DNA from 2 places in the Mesorhizobium sp. M1312 genome. Region 2 is predicted to be linked to the other one. Evidence: predicted binding sites of a transcription regulator. Region 2 holds the regulator's gene; the other holds the start of a gene.

Region 1 (10,393 bases), on a different contig from region 2:
CTGATGCGCCGTAGCCAGAAGGGCCTCGATGCCTTCTTCACGCCGCCGGTCATGGGTGGACTGCTCGACTTCATCGCCGCAAGTTTCCAGCAAGGGCCTAGCGGTCCGATCCTGATCGAGAATGCCGGCTATTCCAGGTTCGACCGCTTCTACGAAGCCAACGGTCATTTCAATGCGCTGGTCGGCTGCAACACCTGGACGGCGGCGGCTCTGCGTATCGCCGGCCTGCGGACGGGCTGGTGGAATCCGCTGCCGGCCTCGCTCGACCTGTCGATGCGGCTTTATAGTTGATGGTCGTTCCGGCTTGATCAGCCGGTTTTGCGAGTGGGGCAGAAGTCGACTGCCTCATTCCTTCGCGCGCCCCTCTGTCCCGCCACCGTCGAGTTTTCATCGCCGATCGACGATTTCCGGCGGCCGCCAGCCATAGAGCCAGTCGAGATCGGCCGCGAGCTTTTCCGGCGAGCGCAGCTTCAGGAACAGGTTGCGCGCGACGGCCACCGGCCCCGCTGCATGCCAGGCGAAGCGGTTGACGGCACCGCGGCGGGCGACCTTGGCGATGCGCGGGCGCCGCACCTTGTCCCAGGCGGCAAGCGCGCTCCAGGGGTCGGCAGGCGAGGCGGCGACAAAGCCGGCAAGGGTTGCGGCATCCTCGATCGCGATCGCCGCGCCCTGCGCCGCAAACGGCGTCATCGCATGCGCCGCATCGCCGATCAGCGCGATGCCGGCGGGCGTCGTCCATGGATGTGCCTGGTCGACCGTATGGATCGGCCATGCGGTCCAGGGGCCGGCATCCTCGGCAAGCCGGGCCAGTGCTGCCGCCGTGCCATGCATGGCGCCGACGAGGATGTTGGGGTCGGCGTGGCCCGACCAGCCTTCGGCGATAACCTCGCCCCTGGTGAAGGCGGCCAGGTTGAACGCCGTGCCGTTGCTGACCGGATAGGCGACGAGGTGGAAGCCGGGATGCAGGAAGGTGGTCACGCAATTGACGGCGCCGACCGCCGCAAGGGCTTCTCCCGCGACACTGTCTGTACTGATCGTAGCGCGCCAGGCAAGCTCGCCTGAAAACCGGCTTTTGGCCAGAAGCCCGCCAAAAGCGCGGATCGTTGACCAGACGCCGTCGGCACCGATCAACAGAAAGCCGTCGGCTTCGACCGTCTTGCCGGCAATCTCGACCGTTGCCGTGGTATGGCGCGGTCCTGCGGCGACGCCGCCGACGCGCGCGCCGGTGACGAGACTGATGTCCGGCTGTTCGGCAAGTCGCGAAATCAGCGCGTCTTGCAGGTCAGCCCGATGAGCGACGAGATAGGGCGCCTGCCAGCGCCTTTCGGCTGCTTCGCCAAGCGGCACCCGCGCCAGCTCGTGCAGCGTGGCAGCGTCCTTGAGCACGACCGCCTCCGGCCGCACCGCCGCCGGCAACAGCCGGTCGAGCACGCCGAGCTGGCGAAGGATGCGCGTTGCGTTGGGTGAGAGCTGGATACCGGCGCCGGCCGCTTCGAGGCGCGGCGCCTGTTCGAACAGCCGCACCAGATACCCGCGCTCGGAAAATGCCAGTGCCGCAGTCAGTCCGGCGACGCCGGCTCCGGCGATAACGACCTGCCGGGACCGGGTGTCGTCCATGGGAATGGCGTGCGCGTCAGGCGGCCTGGTCGATATAGAGGCATCCCGCAGGCAGCGTTTCCGTCGCCTTCAGCTTTGACGAATAGCGATAAAGCGTCGAGCAATAGGGGCAGACCTTTTCATTGTCGTCGCCCATGTCGAGAAAAACATGCGGATGGTCGAAAGGCGGGTTGGCGCCGGTGCACATGAACTCCTTGACGCCGATGTCGATCGCCGCATAGCCCGCATCGTTCTGGAAATGGGGAATGGAACCGCCTGCCATTGTCGTCTCCTACATTTGCCGCATAACCCATGCGCAAAAATCAAAATTCCACCGCGTCCTTTGCGCGTCCAAGGGCGGGCCGCGCTGTAGCCTGGATTGCATCTGGATCATAAGCTGTCTCTTTGCAAGATCGATGAAATCAAACTGTCGTAAAAGCCTGTCACAGGATAAGCTAAGCCGGTTAAGGCATGGTCCGAAAACCGAATTCGGTTTCGCTGGGGATCATGCGTAGCTTAAGAGTGATAGAGCGTCCTTTGCGCGTCTGCAAAGGCGCGACGCCGCGGCCAGCGGGTGCGAAACGAGCAGGAACCATGAACGAACTAAAGCCAGTGCAGAGCGAATTCACCACTGTCGAGGTGGCGAGCCCAGAGGGCGGCAACCCAGACCGCTTCGTCAACCGTGAGTTTTCCTGGCTGCAATTCAACCGCCGCGTCCTCGAGGAATCGCAGAACGCCAACCATCCGCTGCTCGAGCGGGTCCGCTTCCTGTCGATTTCGGCCGCCAATCTCGACGAGTTCTTCATGGTCCGTGTCGCCGGTCTCGCCGGCCAGGTTCGCGAAGGCATCAAGCTGAAGAGCCCGGACGGCCGCACCCCCGAACAACAGCTGGAACAATTGCTGCGCGAGGTCGAGCGCCTGCAGGAGGACCAGCAGAAGAGCCTTTCCGCGCTGATGCTGCTGCTCGACAAGGAAGGCATCGAGAGCATCAGCCGCGATGCGCTGACCAAGGACGAGAAGACCTGGCTCGAGGATCATTTCCAGGAGCAGGTGTTTCCGGTGCTCACACCGCTTTCGATCGATCCGGCGCACCCGTTCCCGTTCATTCCCAATCTCGGCTTCTCGATGGCCCTGCAACTGCGCCATCGCAGGAATGGCGAGGAGATGAGTGCGCTGCTGCGTCTGCCGGTGGCGCTGAAGCGCTTCATCCGCTTGCCTGACCGCAAGCGCCATGTCCGCTTCATTCCGCTGGAAGAGGCGGTCGGTCTCTATATCGGCAAGCTGTTCCCCGGCTACGAAGTCAAGGGCTCCGGCACGTTCCGCATCATCCGCGACAGTGACATCGAGGTCGAGGAGGAGTCCGAGGATCTCGTGCGCCTGTTCGAGACGGCGCTGAAGCGCCGCCGCCGCGGCTCGGTCATCCGCATCGAATTCGATAAGCTGATGCCGGCCGAACTGCGCGAGTTCGTCGCCGGCGAGCTTGCCGTCTCGTCGAGCCGCATCAGCGTGCTCACCGGTCCGCTGGCGCTCAGCCAGATTTCCGAGATCGTCGCCATCGCCCGCGACGATCTCAAGTTCACGCCCTATAATCCGCGCTTTCCCGAGCGCATCCGCGAGCACGGCGGTGACTGTTTCGCCGCCATCCGCGAGAAGGACATCGTCGTTCATCACCCCTACGAATCCTTCGACGTGGTGGTGCAGTTCCTGCGCCAGGCGATGGCCGACCCGGAAGTGGTGGCGATCAAGCAGACGCTCTATCGCACCTCGAACGACAGCCCGATCGTGCGTGCTTTGGTCGACGCGGCGGAGGCCGGCAAGTCGGTGACGGCGCTGGTCGAACTCAAGGCGCGTTTCGACGAGGAAGCCAACATCCGCTGGGCGCGCGACCTCGAGCGCGCCGGCGTTCAGGTCGTGTTCGGCTTCCTCGAACTGAAGACCCATGCGAAAATGTCGCTGGTGGTGCGGCGCGAGGACGGCAAGCTGCGCAATTACGTGCATCTCGGCACCGGCAACTATCACCCGGTCACCGCGCGCATCTACACCGACCTGTCCTTCTTCACCACCGCTCCGACGATCGCCCGCGATGTCGCCCAGCTTTTCAATTTCATCACCGGCTACGCCGAGCCGACCGATGAGATGCGGCTGGCCATCTCGCCGTTCACGCTGCGCAAACGTATCCTCAAGCACATTTCGGACGAGATTGCCCATGCGCTGGAAGGCAGGCCGGCCCGCATCTGGATGAAGATGAATTCGCTGGTCGACCCGATCATCATCGACGCGCTCTATGACGCCAGCCGCGCCGGCGTCGAGATCGATCTCGTCGTGCGCGGCATCTGCTGCCTGAGACCCCAGGTGCCGGGTCTGTCGGAAAACATAAGGGTCAAGTCGATCGTCGGCCGCTTCCTCGAACACAGCCGCATCTATTGTTTCGGCAACGGCCACGGATTGCCGTCGGATGGGGCGGTCGTCTACATCTCATCGGCCGATTTGATGCCGCGCAATCTCGACCGCCGCGTCGAAACCATGGTGCCGATCACCAATCCAACGGTGCATGAACAAGTCCTCGGTCAGATCATGCTGGGCAACATCATGGACAACCAGCAAAGTTTCGACGTATTGGCTGACGGAACCTCCCGGCGCGCCACGCTCGAGGAGGGCGAGGAACCGTTCAACGCGCAGGAATATTTCATGACCAATCCGAGCCTTTCCGGACGGGGCGATGCGCTGAAATCGCATGCGCCCAAGCGCATCGCGCAGTTCAAGCGCCGCAAGAAAAACGCCGCAGCGACCGGCTGATGATTTCAACGTCCCAGGGCCGGCTTCAGGACCGCCGACCGCTGTCCATCATCGACATCGGGTCGAACTCGATCCGTCTTGTCGTCTATGAGGGGCTGGCGCGCTCGCCGACCACGCTGTTCAACGAAAAGATGCTGGCCGGCCTCGGCCGCGGCATCGTCTCGACCGGAAAGCTCGACCCCGAGGCGGTGACCCGCTCGATGGAGGAGTTTCGGCGTTTCCGCGCGCTGTCCGAGCAGGCCGGCGCCGAGCATATGTACGTGCTGGCGACCGCTGCCGCCCGCGAGGCGGTCAACGGCCCCGATTTCATCCACCGCGCCGAAGATGTGCTCAAGACCGAGGTCCAGGTGCTGAGCGGGCGCCAGGAAGCGCATTATTCCGCGCTCGGCGTCATTTCCGGCTTCCACCCGGCCAACGGCATCGCCGGCGACCTCGGCGGCGGCAGCCTCGAACTGGTCGACGTCGATGGTGAGGCAATCGGCGACGGCATCACCCTGCCGCTGGGCGGCCTGCGCCTGCAGGACATGGCCAAGAACTCACTGGCCCAGGCGGGAAAGATCGCGCGCGACGAGCTCGCGAAGGCAAAGCTCCTGAAAGGCGGGCAGGGCAGGCCGTTCTATGCGGTCGGCGGCACCTGGCGAAACCTAGCCCGGCTGTACATGGAAATGACCAGCTATCCGCTGAGCGTCATGCACCATTACGAGATCGGCATCGACAGCGCTGCGAACTTCCTCAAGCAGGTCGCCAAGGGCGAGATCGAGAAGGTAAGGGGCATCGAAGGCGTCTCAAAGAATCGCCGCTCGCTGCTGCCTTATGGCGCCATCGTGCTGCAGGAGATCATGGCGGCGATGCAGCCGTCCAAGATCATCGTCTCGGCGCTGGGCGTGCGCGAGGGCTTTCTCTATTCGCTGCTCGACAAAGCCGAGCAGAAGGCAGATCCGCTGATCTCGGCCTCGGAGGAACTCGCCCGGCTGCGTTCGCGCTCGGTCACCCACGCGCATGAGCTTGTCGAGTGGACGGGCAAGACCTTCGCCGCCTTCGGCATCGAGGAGACCGTGGACGAGGCGCGTTACCGCCAGGCCGCCTGTCTGCTTGCCGACATCGGCTGGCGCGCGCATCCCGAATATCGCGGCAAGCAGTCGCTCAACATCATTGCCCACGCCTCCTTCATCGGCGTCGACCATCCCGGCCGCGCCTTCCTGGCGCTGGTCAACGCCTACCGTCATGAGGGCATCTTCAACGAATCGATCGCGCCGGAAATCAAGGCACTGGCGACACCGCGCTATATCGAGCGCGCCCGCGTCCTGGCCGCCGTGATGCGCGTCGTCTACCTGCTGACGGCGGCGATGCCGGGCGTCATGCCGCGGCTGAAATGGGAGAGCCGCGGCAATGGCGTGCTTGCGCTGGTGCTGCCGGCGTCGCTGGCCGATCTTTACGGCGAGCGGCCGGCTGGCCGGCTGGCACAGCTGGCAAGGGTCACCAACCGCCGGCTGGTGCTGGCGGTCGAGGGCGGGTCTAGTCAGTCGGTCAAATAGTCTGTCTCAGCCAAGTAACCTCGGAGCCATCCCAGGGCAACCGCTTCAGGTTTGCGCTGCCCCTCATCGCCCTGCCGGGCACTTCTCCCCGTATAGGGACGGGGAGAAGGACGCCTTCGCAAAGGGTTTCGCCGATCTCCAGCGTTGCAAAAAAGGGATGCCGAGGGTGCGGCCAGCCCCTTCTCCCTGTCACTACGGGGAGAAGGTGCCGGCAGGCGGATGAGGGGCGGCGCCGACTTCGACAATTGGACGGTCGAGCGCTAGCTTTTGCCTGAAGCGATCGCCCTGGGCACGCGCCCATCGAACGAATAGGCGCCGGCGCCAACCATCGCCAATGCCAGAAACCCGCCTGATAGGGCGATGTCCTTCATCAGCATCTGTGAATGCATAAAGGTCAGCGTAGGATCGTCGCCGCCCTGGCCATAGTGGCCGATGAAGCCTGCCGCGATGCAGAAGGCGGCAAGCAGGAGCGCCACGATCGGCGTCTTGAGGCCGACGAGGATGAGCAGTCCGGCAATCAGCTCGAACAGGCCGGTCGCCCAGGCTGCGAGTGTCGGCAGCGGCAGGCCGACGCCGGCAAAATAACCGGATGTGCCGGCAATGTCGGTAAGGACGTGGAAGCCAGACGGAACGAATAGAGCGGCGAGCAACAGCCGGGAAAGCAGCAGCAGCGCATCGCGGGGCATTGGTCACCTCCGATGTCGGCCAGCCGGTTGGCTTCACCCCGACGCTTCGATCTTAGCAGAAATTCGAGCCAGGCCACTCAGCCCGGCGAATCGAAAGTCTGATAGATCGACAACGAAAAAGGGCGCGGAAAATTCCGCGCCCCTTGGTGCAAATCGTTCCTGGACCGGTTCAGCCGCGCTTGGCGTCGACCGAATAGGCGCCGGCGCCAGAGGAAGCGAGCACGAGGAAGCCGCCGGCAATCGCCAGGTTCTTCATGAAGCTGATCATCTGCATCTGATCGGCCCAGCCGGTGTGGGCGACCAGTCCCGTGGCGACGGTGAATATTGCCAGCACCCAGGCGGTGATCCGTGTCTGAAAGCCGATGAGGATGGCGACGCCGCCGAGCAGCTCAATCAGGCCGACGATTACAGCCGTTACGGTCGGCATCGGCAGGCCCATGCTGCCGAAGTAGCCGGCGGTGCCGGCGATCGCAGTGAGCTTGCCGAAACCGGAAAGCACGAAGATGACTGAAAGCAGGACGCGGCCAAGCAGGATGGTGGCCGAGGCGTTGGAAACAGTGCCGGAACCGGCAACGGACGTGTTGGTGGACATGGTGGGCTCTCTCCAGAAGGGTTGCGTTGCCCATCCACATAGAGCAGGGCGACTGTTCACCAAAGATTTAGATTTGGTTACAGATTGTTCACCGCGGTAACGTTTTTGCGATCAGCGCAAGATCATCGGGGATGAACGTACGTCATCCGGGATGCGTCATGTCCTCCGGCCGCACCAGGCGGTCATAGTCGGCTTCGGTGACCAGCCCGGTGGCCAGCGCTTCCTCGCGCAAGGTCGTGCCGTTCTTGTGCGCGGTCTTGGCGATCTTGGCGGCATTGTCGTAGCCGATGGTCGGCGCCAGTGCCGTCACCAGCATCAGCGAGCGGTCGAGGGCGGCCTTGATGTTGTCTTCCCGCGCCTCGATGCCGACGACGCAATTGTCGGTGAAGGAGATGGAGGCATCAGCGAGCAGCTGCACCGACTGCAGGAAATTGTAGGCCATGAGCGGGTTGTAGACATTGAGTTCGAAATGGCCCTGGCTGCCGGCGAAGGTCACGGCCGCATTATTGCCGAACACCTGGATGCAGACCTGCGTCAAGGCCTCGCACTGGGTGGGGTTGACCTTGCCCGGCATGATCGATGAACCCGGCTCGTTTTCCGGCAGCGACAGTTCACCAAGGCCGGAGCGCGGGCCGGAGCCTAGCAGACGAATGTCGTTGGCAATCTTGAACAGGGCGCCGGCGCAGGCGTTGATGGCGCCATGCGAGAACACCATGGAATCATGGGCCGCCAGCGCCTCGAACTTGTTCGGCGCGGTGACGAATGCGATGCCGGTGATGTCAGCGATTCGCGCCGCCACCTTCTCGGCAAAGCCGACCGGCGCGTTGAGGCCGGTGCCGACGGCGGTGCCGCCTTGCGCCAGTTCCTGCAGGCCGGGCAGCGTCATCTCGATGCGCTTGATCGACGAGGCGACCTGCGCGGCATAGCCTGAGAATTCCTGGCCAAGGGTGAGGGGCGTCGCGTCCTGCGTATGCGTGCGGCCGATCTTGATGATGTGGGCGAAAGCTTTGGTCTTGGCTTCGAGCGCTGCATGCAAATGCTTCAGCGCGGGCAACAGGTCGTGCACGATGCGCTCCGCGCAGGCGATGTGCATGGCCGTCGGATAGGTGTCGTTCGACGACTGGCTCATATTGACGTGGTCGTTGGGGTGCACCGGTTTTTTGGACCCCATGACGCCGCCCAGCAGTTCGATCGCCCGATTGGAGATCACCTCGTTGGCGTTCATGTTGGATTGAGTGCCCGAGCCGGTCTGCCAGACGACCAGCGGGAAATGATCGTTGAGCTTGCCGTCGATGACTTCCTGAGAGGATTCGATGATCGCCTTGCCGATGGCCGGGTCGAGCCGCTTCAGCTCCATATTGGTTTCGGCCGCCGCCCGCTTGACGATGCCGAGCGCGCGAACGATCGACGCCGGCTGTTTTTCCCAGCCGATCTTGAAATTGCCCAGCGAACGCTGCGCCTGCGCGCCCCAGTAGCGGTCGGCGGCGACCTCGATGGGACCGAACGTGTCGGTTTCGGTTCTGGTCTCTGGGGCGCTCACTTGTGTCTCCGGTCTGTCGAATTCGGCACCGGCGTATCGCGTTGCACAAATGGCTTCAAGCGGAGATTGCGGGCGGCAAGGATGCAAATCGGTTGAAGGAACGTCTCTTCCTTCTGCCGCAGGGGGAGAAGGAACAGGCTCGCCTCTCACCGCCCAAGCAGCGACTGTAAGGTTGGAGATAGGCGCAGGGTCTCGGTCGATCTAGCCAGACGTGACTGGGCCTCCCGCTCGAATGCCTGCCACTCCGGGGACCTGGCGAGGGCTGCCTCATGGCGGGCATGGGCGTCCGCGCTGTCGAAGGCGGTGAGGCTGATGAAGACGTTTTCGCCTGATCGAACCGGCAGGCGGGGAAAGCTGTTTTCGGCATGCTCGGTGACAAACGCAGCAAGCGGCCGTGCGCCAAGTGCCGCCAACACGGGAATCGCGTCGGTTTCGAAGCGGTTGACGAAGTCGGCCTCGGCGCCGGGCCGCAGATGGTGAATCTTGATAACAACAATATCCGACAAACGATTGTATCTGCTTGGCTTTTCGTGACCCGGCAAGGCCGCCCGCTGCGAGTTGGACAGATCGAAGCCGGCGCCCGGCCATGCCGGTTTCAGCAACAGCACGTCGTCGGAGGAAATCATCGTGGCATTGGCGGCATCGCGATATGCAGCCCACACGGGTCCCCCATAGAAAGCGGCCAGCGCATCCTTTCTCGCGACCATGCCGTCGAAGCCGCGCATCCATACGAAAATGTCAGGCCGGTCGAGATCGCGGAACTGACCGATGATGGTCATGTCAGCCGCTTCCTGACCCTCGATCAGGTGACCGTCGAAGATGTCGATCAGCGTGTCGCGCCGGCCAGGTTTCAGCGTGTACTGCCGGAGCTCGACGACCGGCGAGGCGTTGAGGCGGGATTTCGACGGGGCATTCAGGGGCAGGTTCATCGCACAATCTCCAAAACAGGGTAGTCATCCTGTTTTATAAACAGACCGGTTGTCCTGTTTTGTCAATCTGCTATCGTGTGGAAATGTCAGCAGAGATGACCGCTCGCCCAAAGGTGCGGCCCGGCAAACGCACCAACGACCCGGAAGGCCTGCGCAAACGCGTGCTCGATGTCGCCGAAGCCTCGTTTCAGGCGCGCGGCTACCATGCTTCCAGCCTCGGCGACCTGATGGCGGCGGCAGGCGTCACCGGCGGCGCACTGCATCATCATTTCCCGACCAAGAAGGCGCTGGCGCTGGCGGTGATCGAGGAGCGGGTGGCGGCGGCCGTGGAAGAAACATGGATCGCGCCGGTGAAGGCGGCAGGCACGGCGCGCGAGGGTGTGCGCAGCGTGTTCGAGGCCGTGGCGGCGGAACTGGAGCAACAGGGTTTCGTGCGCGGCTGCCCGCTCAATAACCTGGCGCATGAGCTGTCGCTCGCCGATCCGGATTTTCGCGCCGCCCTTGCCGGCGTTTTTTCGGCATGGCGCGAGGCGATCGCCGACAGGATCAGGGCCGACCAGCAAGCGGGCAGGGAGCAGGGCACCGATCCGCAGCGCTTCGCGGCCCTCGCGGTCGCCACCTATTCCGGCGCCATGTCGATGGCCAAGACAGCGCAGGATTCTGGTGTGCTGCGCGATTGCCTGAACGCGCTGGAGCAGGGGACTGCCTCGGCAGGAGCG
Region 2 (10,393 bases):
CGCTCCAGGCTGATTCCGGAATCTGGCCGACCAGATAGCATTCCAGCAAAAGACTTTGCTCAGGGCTGAGAGGTCTCGGCGCACGCTCATGGTCCAGTCTCAACGAGTGAAACAGATTCCTGGGCGAGTGAAACAGATTTTGGGGCGAGTGAAACAGATTTCTGGTCAGGTCCGAGACACTGAAGTGAATCGACATGTGCGGTTTCCTTTGACCATCCAGCGCATCACCCCAAAGATCGGGATTGATCTCTGCTCCGCTGTCCTTCGGTTCGAAAGGACCATGCGCCAATCAAAACGCTGCAGTGTGCTTTGAGCGTCCAAAGGGACGCGCGGCGCTGCAATAGGCGTTTAACGTCGACAGCCGGATAAGGTTTCAATGTGGCTGGCGGTAACGCCGGACTGATCGTGGCCGGTAAGGGTGGTCGGGCCAGCGTTTTTCCCCGAGAACTGACCCTCGTTGCGCTTAAATTAGGCGACGAAATTGAAGCGCCTGACCGACCCGCTGCGGTGAGTGCGGAGCCAGGTTTGAAGGCGCATCTTTTTAGCTGCCGCCATTTGAATGCCGGCTGGCTATTCGCAGACCATGCGGACCCGTTTTCCGGGTTGGCTGACGTTTCTGCAGGTGAGCGGTTTTGCCGGCTCGGATGACGGCGTCGGCGGAACTTTGGAAACCTTGGTGATTTGCCTTCTCCGCGCGACGGGGGCGCTGATTCTGGGGGCCTCCGCTCTTGCCGGCGTTTCGGGCGCCACAGGAAAGACATCGGCCCGCAGCAACTGCGGCTGTTCGGCCTGCGCCTGCTGCGGCGGCTTGTCCCAGAACCGACGGACATCGAGCGGCCTTGGAATGACGACGGTGCCGTCGTAGCTGCGCGAGCAGCCGCTCCCCAACAGCAGCATCGGGCACAGGAAAAAAGGCAGGATCCGTCCCAACATCGGCAATACCTTGCGGGATTGTAACGCGGCTTCGGCTCTACCGACAACCGTCGGAATACACTGCGGGCAAGGCTAGCGCATGACCCGGAGAATCGGAATCGATTTCTCTGGGGTCATGCGCAAAATCAAAGTGCCGCGGAGTCCCTGGCGACTGGGGCGGGCATGGACGATTACCTGCCCAAGCCCATCAGCTCCAGGTCGCCTTGCTCGAAAAGGTCGGCGCAGACGGAGAAATCCGGCGCAACGCGGGATAGGCCTGTCAGGCTGTAGAGTTCAGCCGATTCGGCGACGCATTGCGGACAAGACTATGGTGCGATCGCACCATACCAAAGCGAGCGTCCGGTTGGGACAATAAGCGCATTCGAGTTCCGCTCCTCCAGTTACGGGCGGGAGCAGCGACCGCCGGCAAGAAGCAGGGTCAGATTTACCCCAACGGACCTGTTTCGGCGATGGCGCGGCCATGACCTCCTTTGGCCGCATGCAACGCGCTCCCGCCCGGATTTTCTTTTTCGGCGCCAATTGTCTCGCCTGTCGAGGGCAAATGCCGGCCGGAAATCGTGCAAGCTGCTGATTCCAGCGGCAAACCACGGCTGTGCCGGCGAGACCCGCGGCCCTTCCTTTTCGACATGGCATTGCAGCGTTACGGGGCTGACGTCAAACTGTCATGTGACTGTAATAATCGGGGGCTATTGGCCTCAGCGGGCGCCGAAGGAATGGCGCCGAGAGACCATTTTCCGAACAGGAGCAGGCCACATGAAGAAATTCCTCCTTACGGCATCGGCCGCGGCGCTTGCGCTCGCCGCGTCGGCTGGTTATGCCGCCGCGCGCGACCAAATTCAAATCGTCGGTTCGTCCACAGTGTTCCCCTTCACGACGGCTGTCGCTGAAAAGCTCGGCCAGAGCGGAAAGATCAAGACCCCGGTCGTCGAGTCGACCGGCACCGGCGGCGGCATGAAGCTGTTTTGCCAGGGCGTCGGCGAAAATACCGCCGATTTCACCAACGCCTCGCGCGCCATCAAGGACAGCGAGCTTAAGACCTGCAAGGCCAACGGCGTGACGCCGGTCGAGATCAAGGTCGGCTTCGACGGCATCGTGCTCGCCAACTCGAAGGCAGGGACTGTCGTTGATCTGACCAAGGAACAGGTTTTCAAGGCGCTCGCCAAGAACGTCGCTGTTGACGGCAAGGTCGTCCCCAACCCCTACAAGAACTGGTCGGATGTCGACGCGTCGCTTCCCGCGACGAAGATCGAGGTGCTTGGCCCGCCGCCGACATCCGGCACGCGCGATGCGTTCGTTGAACTCGTCATGGATGCGGCCTGCCAGGAAGAAGTGAAGGCGGCTAACGAAAAGGGCTGCGGCGAGATCCGCGAAGACGGCGCCTTTGTCGAGGCCGGCGAAAACGACAATCTGATTGTCCAGAAGCTGGAAGCCAACCCCAATGCCTTCGGCGTCTTTGGCTTCTCGTTCCTTGACCAGAACGCTGACAAGCTGCAGGGTCACAAGATCGACGGCGTCGAGCCGACCTTCGAGAACATCGCATCCGGCGATTACGGCGTTTCCCGCTCGCTCTATGTCTATGCCAAGAAAGAGCATGTTGGCGTCATCCCCGGCATGCAGGAGTTCATCGCCGAGTACACCTCGGAGGCTGCATGGGGTCCTGAGGGTTATCTGGCCGACAAGGGCCTGATCCCGCTGCCGGACGCCGAACGCGCTAAGTGGGCCGAAGACGCCAAGGCCCTGAAGGGCATGGGTTCCTGATGTTTCGGGGTCCGAGCGTACCGCTCAGACCCTCATATTCTAAAGCCCAAAGCGCGGGACCAGGTCCCGTGCTTTGAGCCGGTGAATGACCGGCGGTCGAGGGGACGTCCCGAATCATGGTCGGTTATCTCGTTGTTCTTCTGTTAGTTCTGGCCGCTGCGGCCTATTGGATCGGCCGGACACGCGCCATTGCCAGTGTCAATGGCGACGTCGCGCGATTGCATTCGCTGCCTGGCCAACACGGCATGTTTCTGGCGCTTTTTGCTGCCGGTCCCGCACTGCTTGCGATCTTGTTGTGGTCGCTGGTCACACCGGGAATTGAGTCGTCGATCATTGCCGACCGCTTCTCCTCCGAATTGTCGGGAATGGGCATTCCGCAGGTCGAAGCTTTCATCCGCGACGCTCGCGCGATGGCCTTTGGCGGGCATGTCGGCTTCGCCGATCCCACGAAAGAGGCAGCCGCGGCCGTCTACAAATCGATCCATACGACCAGCATCTGGATCATCTGGGCCGTCGCGCTCGTGCTTTCCGCGTCCGGATTTTACTGGGCCTATTCGCGCATTGCACCGGCCTACCGGGCGCGCCACGTGGTCGAGCGCGTTCTCCGCGCATTCTTGATCGCCTGTTCGGTGGTCGCGATCCTGACGACGATCGGCATCGTTCTCTCGCTCATCTTCGAATCCCTGCGGTTCTTCCAACAGGTGCCGTTCTACAAGTTCCTGTTCGGCACGCATTGGTCGCCGCAGAGCGCCTTCACCGGCGCCGGAGCGGAAGCCGGGGCGGTCAACGAGGACATTTTTGGCATGGTGCCGCTCTTTGCCGGCACGTTGCTCATCACCTTCATCGCCATGCTGGTGGCTGCGCCTATCGGGCTGATGGCTGCGATCTACCTTTCGGATTACGCTTCCAAAAGCGTCCGCGCGGTCGCAAAGCCGGTACTGGAAATCCTCGCCGGCATTCCGACCGTCGTCTACGGCTTCTTCGCCGCGCTGACGGTTGCGCCCTACTTCCGCGGTATCGGCGAAAGCCTGGGCCTCAACGTCGCGTCCGAATCGGCGCTCGCCGCAGGCGTGGTCATGGGTATCATGATCATTCCCTTCGTTTCCTCGCTTTCCGATGATGTGATCAACGCCGTTCCGCAATCCCTGAGAGACGGTTCCGCCGGCCTCGGCGCGACCAAGTCGGAAACCATCCGCAAGGTGGTCCTTCCTGCTGCCCTTCCGGGCATCGTTTCGGCGATGCTGCTTGCCGTCAGCCGCGCAATCGGCGAGACAATGATCGTGGTCATGGCGGCGGGGCTGGCGGCAAACCTAACGGCCAACCCGCTCGAAGCGGTCACCACCGTGACCGTGCAGATCGTGACGCTGCTTGTGGGCGATCAGGAATTCGACAGCGCCAAGACGCTTGCAGCCTTCGCACTCGGCCTGGTGCTGTTCTGCATCACGCTTACCCTCAACATCGTCGCTTTGCGCGTCGTCCAAAAATACCGAGAGCAATATGACTGATGCGATCTCGTCATTCGGCGCCGTCGGACGGCCGGTCAGCATTCATACCGATGATGCCGCGAAGGCGCGGCTGAAGGGTCGTTACCGCACCGAAACGTGGTTCAAATGGCTCGGCGCCGCAGCCGTCGCGTTGGCCGGCTTATTCCTTGTGCTGCTCCTGTCGACGATCGTCACGCAGGCGATCCCGGCGCTCCGGCAGAACTATCTGACGCTGCCGATCGATCTTTCGGCGTCCAAGGTCGACCCGGCAAAACTCGACGCCGTCAACTACGACGCCATCGCTCAGGAAGCGCTTACGGCAAAATTTCCCGATGTGAAGAGCCGTCAGGACAAGCGCCTTCTGCGCGGACTGATTTCCACCGGCACAGGCGTCTTCCTGCGCAAGGATATTGCGGCTGATCCGGGGATGCTCGGAGGAACGGTGGACTATGCGGTTCCACTTGACGATTTTGCCGACCTCTATCTCAAAGGTTTGCTTGCCGACGTCGGTTCGGACGAAGCGATTTCGACGAGCGTCACGCCTTCGGAAACCAGCGGCGACATCGATCTGACCTTCGGCGACGATGCCATGCTGACGCTGGCGCGCGGCCATGGTGCGACCGAGCGAGAAAACGGCACGCTCACGCTGACGAGCGGCGCGTCGTCGCTGCTGGTCGCGTTCAATGGCGGCACGGTCAAGCTGACCGCGCTGTCGTCTGGGACCAACGGAACGGCGGTCGCAAAGGGCACGGTGATCGAGGCGCTGGACAGCACGGCGCCCGCCGCGAGCGGCCAGGCATTCCTGCGCGTCATCGATACGCCGGAAGCATCGCGAAAGATTTCCGACAAGATGATCGTCTGGCTCGACACGCTGAAGAGCGCCGGCCTGATCGAAAGCCGGTTCAACTCGATCTTCTTCTTCACCGGCGCAAGCCGCGAGCCGGAACTGGCCGGCGTCTGGGGCGCGGTCGTTGGATCGTTTCTGACCATGATCGTAACGCTCGCCATCGCCTTCCCGATCGGCGTTTCGGCGGCGATTTATCTTGAGGAATTTGCCCCCAAGAACCGGCTGACGACGATCATAGAAGTGAATATCAACAACCTGGCGGCGGTGCCTTCGATCGTCTTCGGCCTGCTTGGACTTGCCGTATTCCTGAATTTCTTCGGCATGCCGCGCTCGGCCCCGGTGGTCGGCGGCATGGTGCTGGCGCTGATGACCCTGCCGATCATCATTATCGCCTCTCGCGCTTCGCTGCGCGCCGTGCCGCCGTCGATCCGCGAAGCGGCGCTCGGTATCGGAGCGTCCAAGGTCCAGACCGTATTCCATCACGTCCTGCCGCTGGCGATGCCGGGTATCATGACCGGCACCATCCTCGGAATGGCGCATGCGCTGGGTGAAACCGCGCCCTTGCTGATGATCGGCATGGTCGCCTTCATCGTCGACATTCCCGGCGGCTTTACCGATCCCGCGACGATCCTGCCGGTGCAGATATTCATGTGGGCGGATTTCCCAGAAGCTGGATTCCAGCAGAAGACTTCGGCGGCGATTTTGATTTTGCTGGTGTTTTTGGTCATCATGAACGCCATCGCGGTGATACTGCGCAGGCGCTTCGAGCGGCGCTGGTAAGGAGTACTGGTAAGGAGTAGAGGATATGAACATCATGACGGAAGCCGGCGTCGAGCAGAAACTGAGCAGCGGAACCAATGCCCCCTCGATCAAGATGAAGGGCGAAAAGGTCTCCGTTCATTACGGCGAGAAGCGAGCTCTGTTCGACGTGGATCTCGATATCCGCGAGAACCAGGTGACGGCGTTGATCGGCCCATCGGGCTGTGGCAAGTCGACCTTCCTGCGTTGCCTGAACCGAATGAACGACACGATCGATATCGCGCGGGTGAGCGGCAAGATCACGCTCGACGGCGAGGATGTCTACGACCCGAAAATCGATGTCGTCGAGCTGCGAGCTCGCGTCGGCATGGTATTCCAGAAGCCGAACCCGTTTCCGAAGTCGATCTATGAAAACGTCGCCTACGGTCCGCGCATTCATGGCCTGGCCAGGAGCAAGGCCGAGCTGGACGGCATCGTTGAATCGAGCCTGAAGAAGGCCGGCCTGTTCAACGAGGTCAAGGATCGCCTGCTCGAGTCGGGCACCGGTCTCTCCGGCGGACAGCAGCAGCGCCTGTGCATCGCGCGCGCCATCGCCGTGTCGCCGGAAGTTATCCTGATGGACGAGCCCTGTTCGGCGCTCGATCCGATCGCCACCGCCCGCGTCGAGGAACTGATTGACGAACTGCGCCAGAACTACACGATCGTCATCGTCACCCATTCGATGCAGCAGGCAGCGCGCGTGTCGCAACGCACGGCGATGTTCCATCTCGGCTATCTGGTCGAGGAGGGCGCGACCGACAAGATGTTCACCAATCCCGACGACAAGCGCACCCAGGACTACATCACCGGCCGGTTCGGCTGAGCGGTCCGGCGGCGAATTTCGAAAACGAGGACAGTATCATGGGTGAACACACCGTCGCATCTTTCGACGAGGAACTGGAGCACATCGACAGGCTGATCCGCGACATGGACGAGCTCGCCGCGGCGATGGTCGCAGCCTCGATTCGCGCGTTGCTTGCGTCAGACAATGCGATGGCTCAGCGCGTCGTCTCGGACGACGCCATCATGGATGCGCGGCAGCGCGAACTCGACGATAGCGCGATCACGCTGATCGCCAAGCGGCAGCCGATGGCGCAAGATCTGCGCGCCGTGGTTGGCGCAATCCGCATGGCCGGTGATCTCGAGCGCATCGGCGATTTGGCCAAGAACATAGCCAAGCGGGTCAGCGCAGTCGGGCAGAGCGCCACGCCGCGTAATCTATCGCACGGGATCGACGCGATGGCGGATCTCGTTCTTGTGCAGCTCCGCGGGGTGGTTGAGCACTATGTGTCGCGCAATGCCGGCGCGTTGAAAGAACTGCGCGCCGACGACCAGAAGATCGATGTGAAATACACGGCGGTTTTCCGCGAACTCCTGACCTATATGATGGAGGATCCGCGCAACATCACCGCCTGCACGCATCTTCTGTTCTGCGCCAAGAATCTCGAGCGTATTGGCGATCATGTCACCAACATCGCCGAAAACGCCTACTTTGTCGTGACCGGGCAGCAACTGCCGGCGGATCGGCCGAAGCTAGACGAAACGATGATCTCGGCGCCAGCGACATGACAGGAGTGACCGGCCGATGATCGCGCCGCGCATCATGGTGGTGGAGGATGAAGAGCCGCTGGGCGTCCTTCTTCGTTACAATCTGGAATCCGAGGGTTATCAGGTCGAGGTGGTGACGCGCGGCGACGAGGCCGAAATTCGGCTGCAGGAAAACGTGCCCGATCTTCTGGTGCTCGACTGGATGGTGCCGGCGGTTTCCGGCATCGAGCTTTGCCGGCGCCTTCGGGTGCGTCCCGAAACCGAGCGGCTGCCGATCATCATGCTGACCGCGCGCGGCGAGGAGAGCGATCGGGTGCGCGGCCTTTCCACCGGAGCCGACGACTATCTGGTCAAGCCGTTCTCGACGCCGGAATTCATGGCCAGGGTCAAGGCGCTGCTGCGCCGCGCCAAGCCGGAAGTGCTGTCCAGCGTGCTTAAGGTCGGCGACATCGTGCTCGATCGCGAATCGCACAGGGTCTATCGCAAGAGGAGCGAGATCCGGCTCGGGCCAACCGAGTTCCGGCTGCTCGAATTCATGATGCGGCACCCGGGTCGAGTCTTCTCGCGCAGCCAGTTGCTCGACAATGTCTGGGGCGAGACGATCTACATCGACGAGCGCACGGTGGACGTCCATGTCGGACGGTTGCGCAAGGCGGTCAACAATGGTCGCATGCCTGATGTCATCCGCACCATCCGCGGCGCGGGCTATGCGATCAGGGAAGACTAGCTGATATTCAGGGTGATGCCGGCCTGCGACCGGCGGCCTCCTGCGCTTCCGCTCCTCACGTACCCAAAAGTACGCTCCGCTCCGGTTCTCGGAACCCACCATTCTCGACTCGGCCTGACCTGAATCAACGCACCCCAAGTCGCGATCCGGCGATCCCTGCCTTCGAATTCAAGCCACGTTCCTTCCGACCGAGCCGGCTCGCGCCTGAATGCCCGGCGCGAAAATCTCCTGGTCGACGAAGCTCAGCGCCCGCATGGCACAGCCTTCGCGGATCAGCGGCAGTTCGTTCGGCTCGGTGTCGAAGGAAATCGAACCCGAATGCTGGCCGCCGGCGGTCTGGGCGATGGCCTCGCGCAGGGCCGGCTCAATCAGGTCGAAGGCGGCAGCGCTAGCGCCGACCATGGCGACCGGCGCCGGATCGATCAGCGCGAACAGGCTGCCGAGCCCGAAGCCGAGTGCTTCGCCGGCCTTGCGGTAGGCTTCGCGCTCCGGTCCGTCCGTCTGGCGCGCCCGGGCCGCCAGTGCCCGCATCTCGGCGTCGCTGACATCGGCGACCGGCTCGGCGTTCTCGCTCAATTGCCTTGCGTTGCGCCAGATAGCGTAGTTGCCGGCGTAGGCCTCGACGCAGCCGCGCCGCCCGCAACGGCAAAGCGCGCCGCCCGGCCGGTGGATCATGTGGCCGAATTCACCGCCTGAGGAATGGGTGCCGGTGAACAGTTCTCCCTTCAGCACCAGCCCCATACCGATGCCGTGCGAGAGCAGGACGGCGATGAAATCGTCGCGGTAGCGATTCGGGTCGCGCCAGCGCAGCGCCACGGCCATCATGTTGCAGTCGTTCTCCATGATGGCCGGGATGCCGAACTCGCGTTCCAGAATGTCGGCGAAGGCGATATTCGTCTGCGGCGTGATCGGCGACCACAACATGGCGCGCGCATGGGAATCGGTGATGCCCTGGATCGCCAGCGCGATGCGGGCGACGCTTTGGACATCGAGGTCGGGGTCTTCGACCCGGCGCCGGACGATGGCGACACATTCGCCGATCAGCTCGTCGCGCGACATGGTCAGCGTGTCCAGCCGGCGCTGTTCCTCTGCGACCACCTGTCCGGCATAATCGATGACGGCGACCGACAGGAAATTCAGCGACAACACGACCGCCAATACCGCAGCGGCTTCCGGATTGAGGCTGAGGCCGACCTGCGGTCGGCCGCGTTTCATCGAAACGGTCTCGCTCGCCTTGATCTCGGTCAGGATGCCTTCCTGGATCAGGTCGGAAGAGATCGCCGATATGGTCGAATGGCTGAGGCCAGTGGTTGCGGCGATCTCGGTTCGCGACGGCTGGCCGGCCCGGCGTACGGCCGAAATCACCATGGCCCGGTTGCGCCGGCGCAAATCGTCATGACGGATTCCAACCGACATTCTTTTGCTTCCTCCCTATTGCCGCGGCCGCTCATGGATCGGAAGCCGTCGGTAATGTCCGATAAATATTCGCAGAAGCAGCGGGCCCTGTCATTGTTTATTCCGAGACTCGAAATAAGTCGGCAGGGACATCAAGATCCATCAGGTTTGATGTTGACAGCGCTTCGGCGTTGGACCAGTATTTTTTCGAGGCTCGAAAAAATAGAGCCTTTGTGCCGGCCTTCGGGCCAGTCTGGTCGTGCCGTACGCGGCGCAGGGAGGAATATCATGAAGAGATTCACAGCCGCCATTCTGGTGGGGGTCGCGATGTCGCTGACGCTCGCGTCGGTCGCACAGGCGAAGGACAAGGTCATTGGCGTTTCGTGGTCGAACTTCCAGGAAGAGCGCTGGAAGACCGACGAAGCCGCCATGAAGACGGCGATCGAGGCAGCCGGCGACAAGTATATTTCCGTCGATGCACAGTCCAATCCCGGCAAGCAGCTGACTGACGTCGAGAGCCTGATCTCGCAGGGCGCCAACGCGCTGATCATCCTTGCGCAGGATGCCTCGGCCATCGGGCCGGCGGTGCAGAAGGCGCTGGACGAAGGCATTCCGGTCGTCGGCTATGACCGGCTGATCGAGAACAAGGACGTCTTCTATCTGACCTTCGACAACCAGGAAGTCGGCCGCATGCAGGCCCGCGAAGTGTTCAAGGTGGCGCCGGAAGGCAATTACGTCTTCATCAAGGGCTCGGGCGCCGACCCGAATGCCGATTTTCTGTTCGCCGGCTCTATGGAAGTGCTCAAGGATGCCATCGACAGCGGCAAGATCAAGAATGTCGGCGAGGCCTATACAGACGGCTGGCTTCCCGCCAACGCCCAGAAGAATATGGAACAGTTCCTG

What was found. The regulator PhoB, encoded in region 2, activates phosphate uptake and scavenging genes when phosphate is short. The targets are predictions, from matches to a motif close to TGTCATNNANCTGTCAT.
Region 1: the regulator PhoB is predicted to act here: its motif matches at 2,014-2,030, upstream of NKH36_RS12910 (RNA degradosome polyphosphate kinase).

The regions. Positions count from the first base shown of each region.
Region 1 covers NZ_JAMYLQ010000009.1:34,823-45,215, reverse strand. The annotation lists partial or broken gene NKH36_RS12925 (DUF2459 domain-containing protein) at 61-291, shown strand; gene NKH36_RS12920 (FAD-dependent monooxygenase) at 388-1,617, opposite strand; gene NKH36_RS12915 (zinc-finger domain-containing protein) at 1,634-1,879, opposite strand; gene NKH36_RS12910 (RNA degradosome polyphosphate kinase) at 2,191-4,392, shown strand; gene ppx (exopolyphosphatase) at 4,392-5,927, shown strand; gene NKH36_RS12900 (DoxX family protein) at 6,188-6,613, opposite strand; gene NKH36_RS12895 (DoxX family protein) at 6,783-7,205, opposite strand; gene fumC (class II fumarate hydratase) at 7,348-8,745, opposite strand; gene NKH36_RS12885 (NIPSNAP family protein) at 8,892-9,674, opposite strand; gene NKH36_RS12880 (TetR/AcrR family transcriptional regulator) at 9,770-10,393, shown strand, end outside.
Region 2 covers NZ_JAMYLQ010000011.1:16,284-26,676, reverse strand. The annotation lists gene NKH36_RS14890 (hypothetical protein) at 1-196, opposite strand, end outside; gene NKH36_RS14885 (hypothetical protein) at 571-933, opposite strand; gene NKH36_RS14880 (PstS family phosphate ABC transporter substrate-binding protein) at 1,687-2,691, shown strand; gene pstC (phosphate ABC transporter permease subunit PstC) at 2,808-4,196, shown strand; gene pstA (phosphate ABC transporter permease PstA) at 4,189-5,802, shown strand; gene pstB (phosphate ABC transporter ATP-binding protein PstB) at 5,828-6,643, shown strand; gene phoU (phosphate signaling complex protein PhoU) at 6,682-7,389, shown strand; gene phoB (phosphate regulon transcriptional regulator PhoB) at 7,406-8,095, shown strand; gene NKH36_RS14850 (ROK family protein) at 8,264-9,511, opposite strand; gene xylF (D-xylose ABC transporter substrate-binding protein) at 9,779-10,393, shown strand, end outside.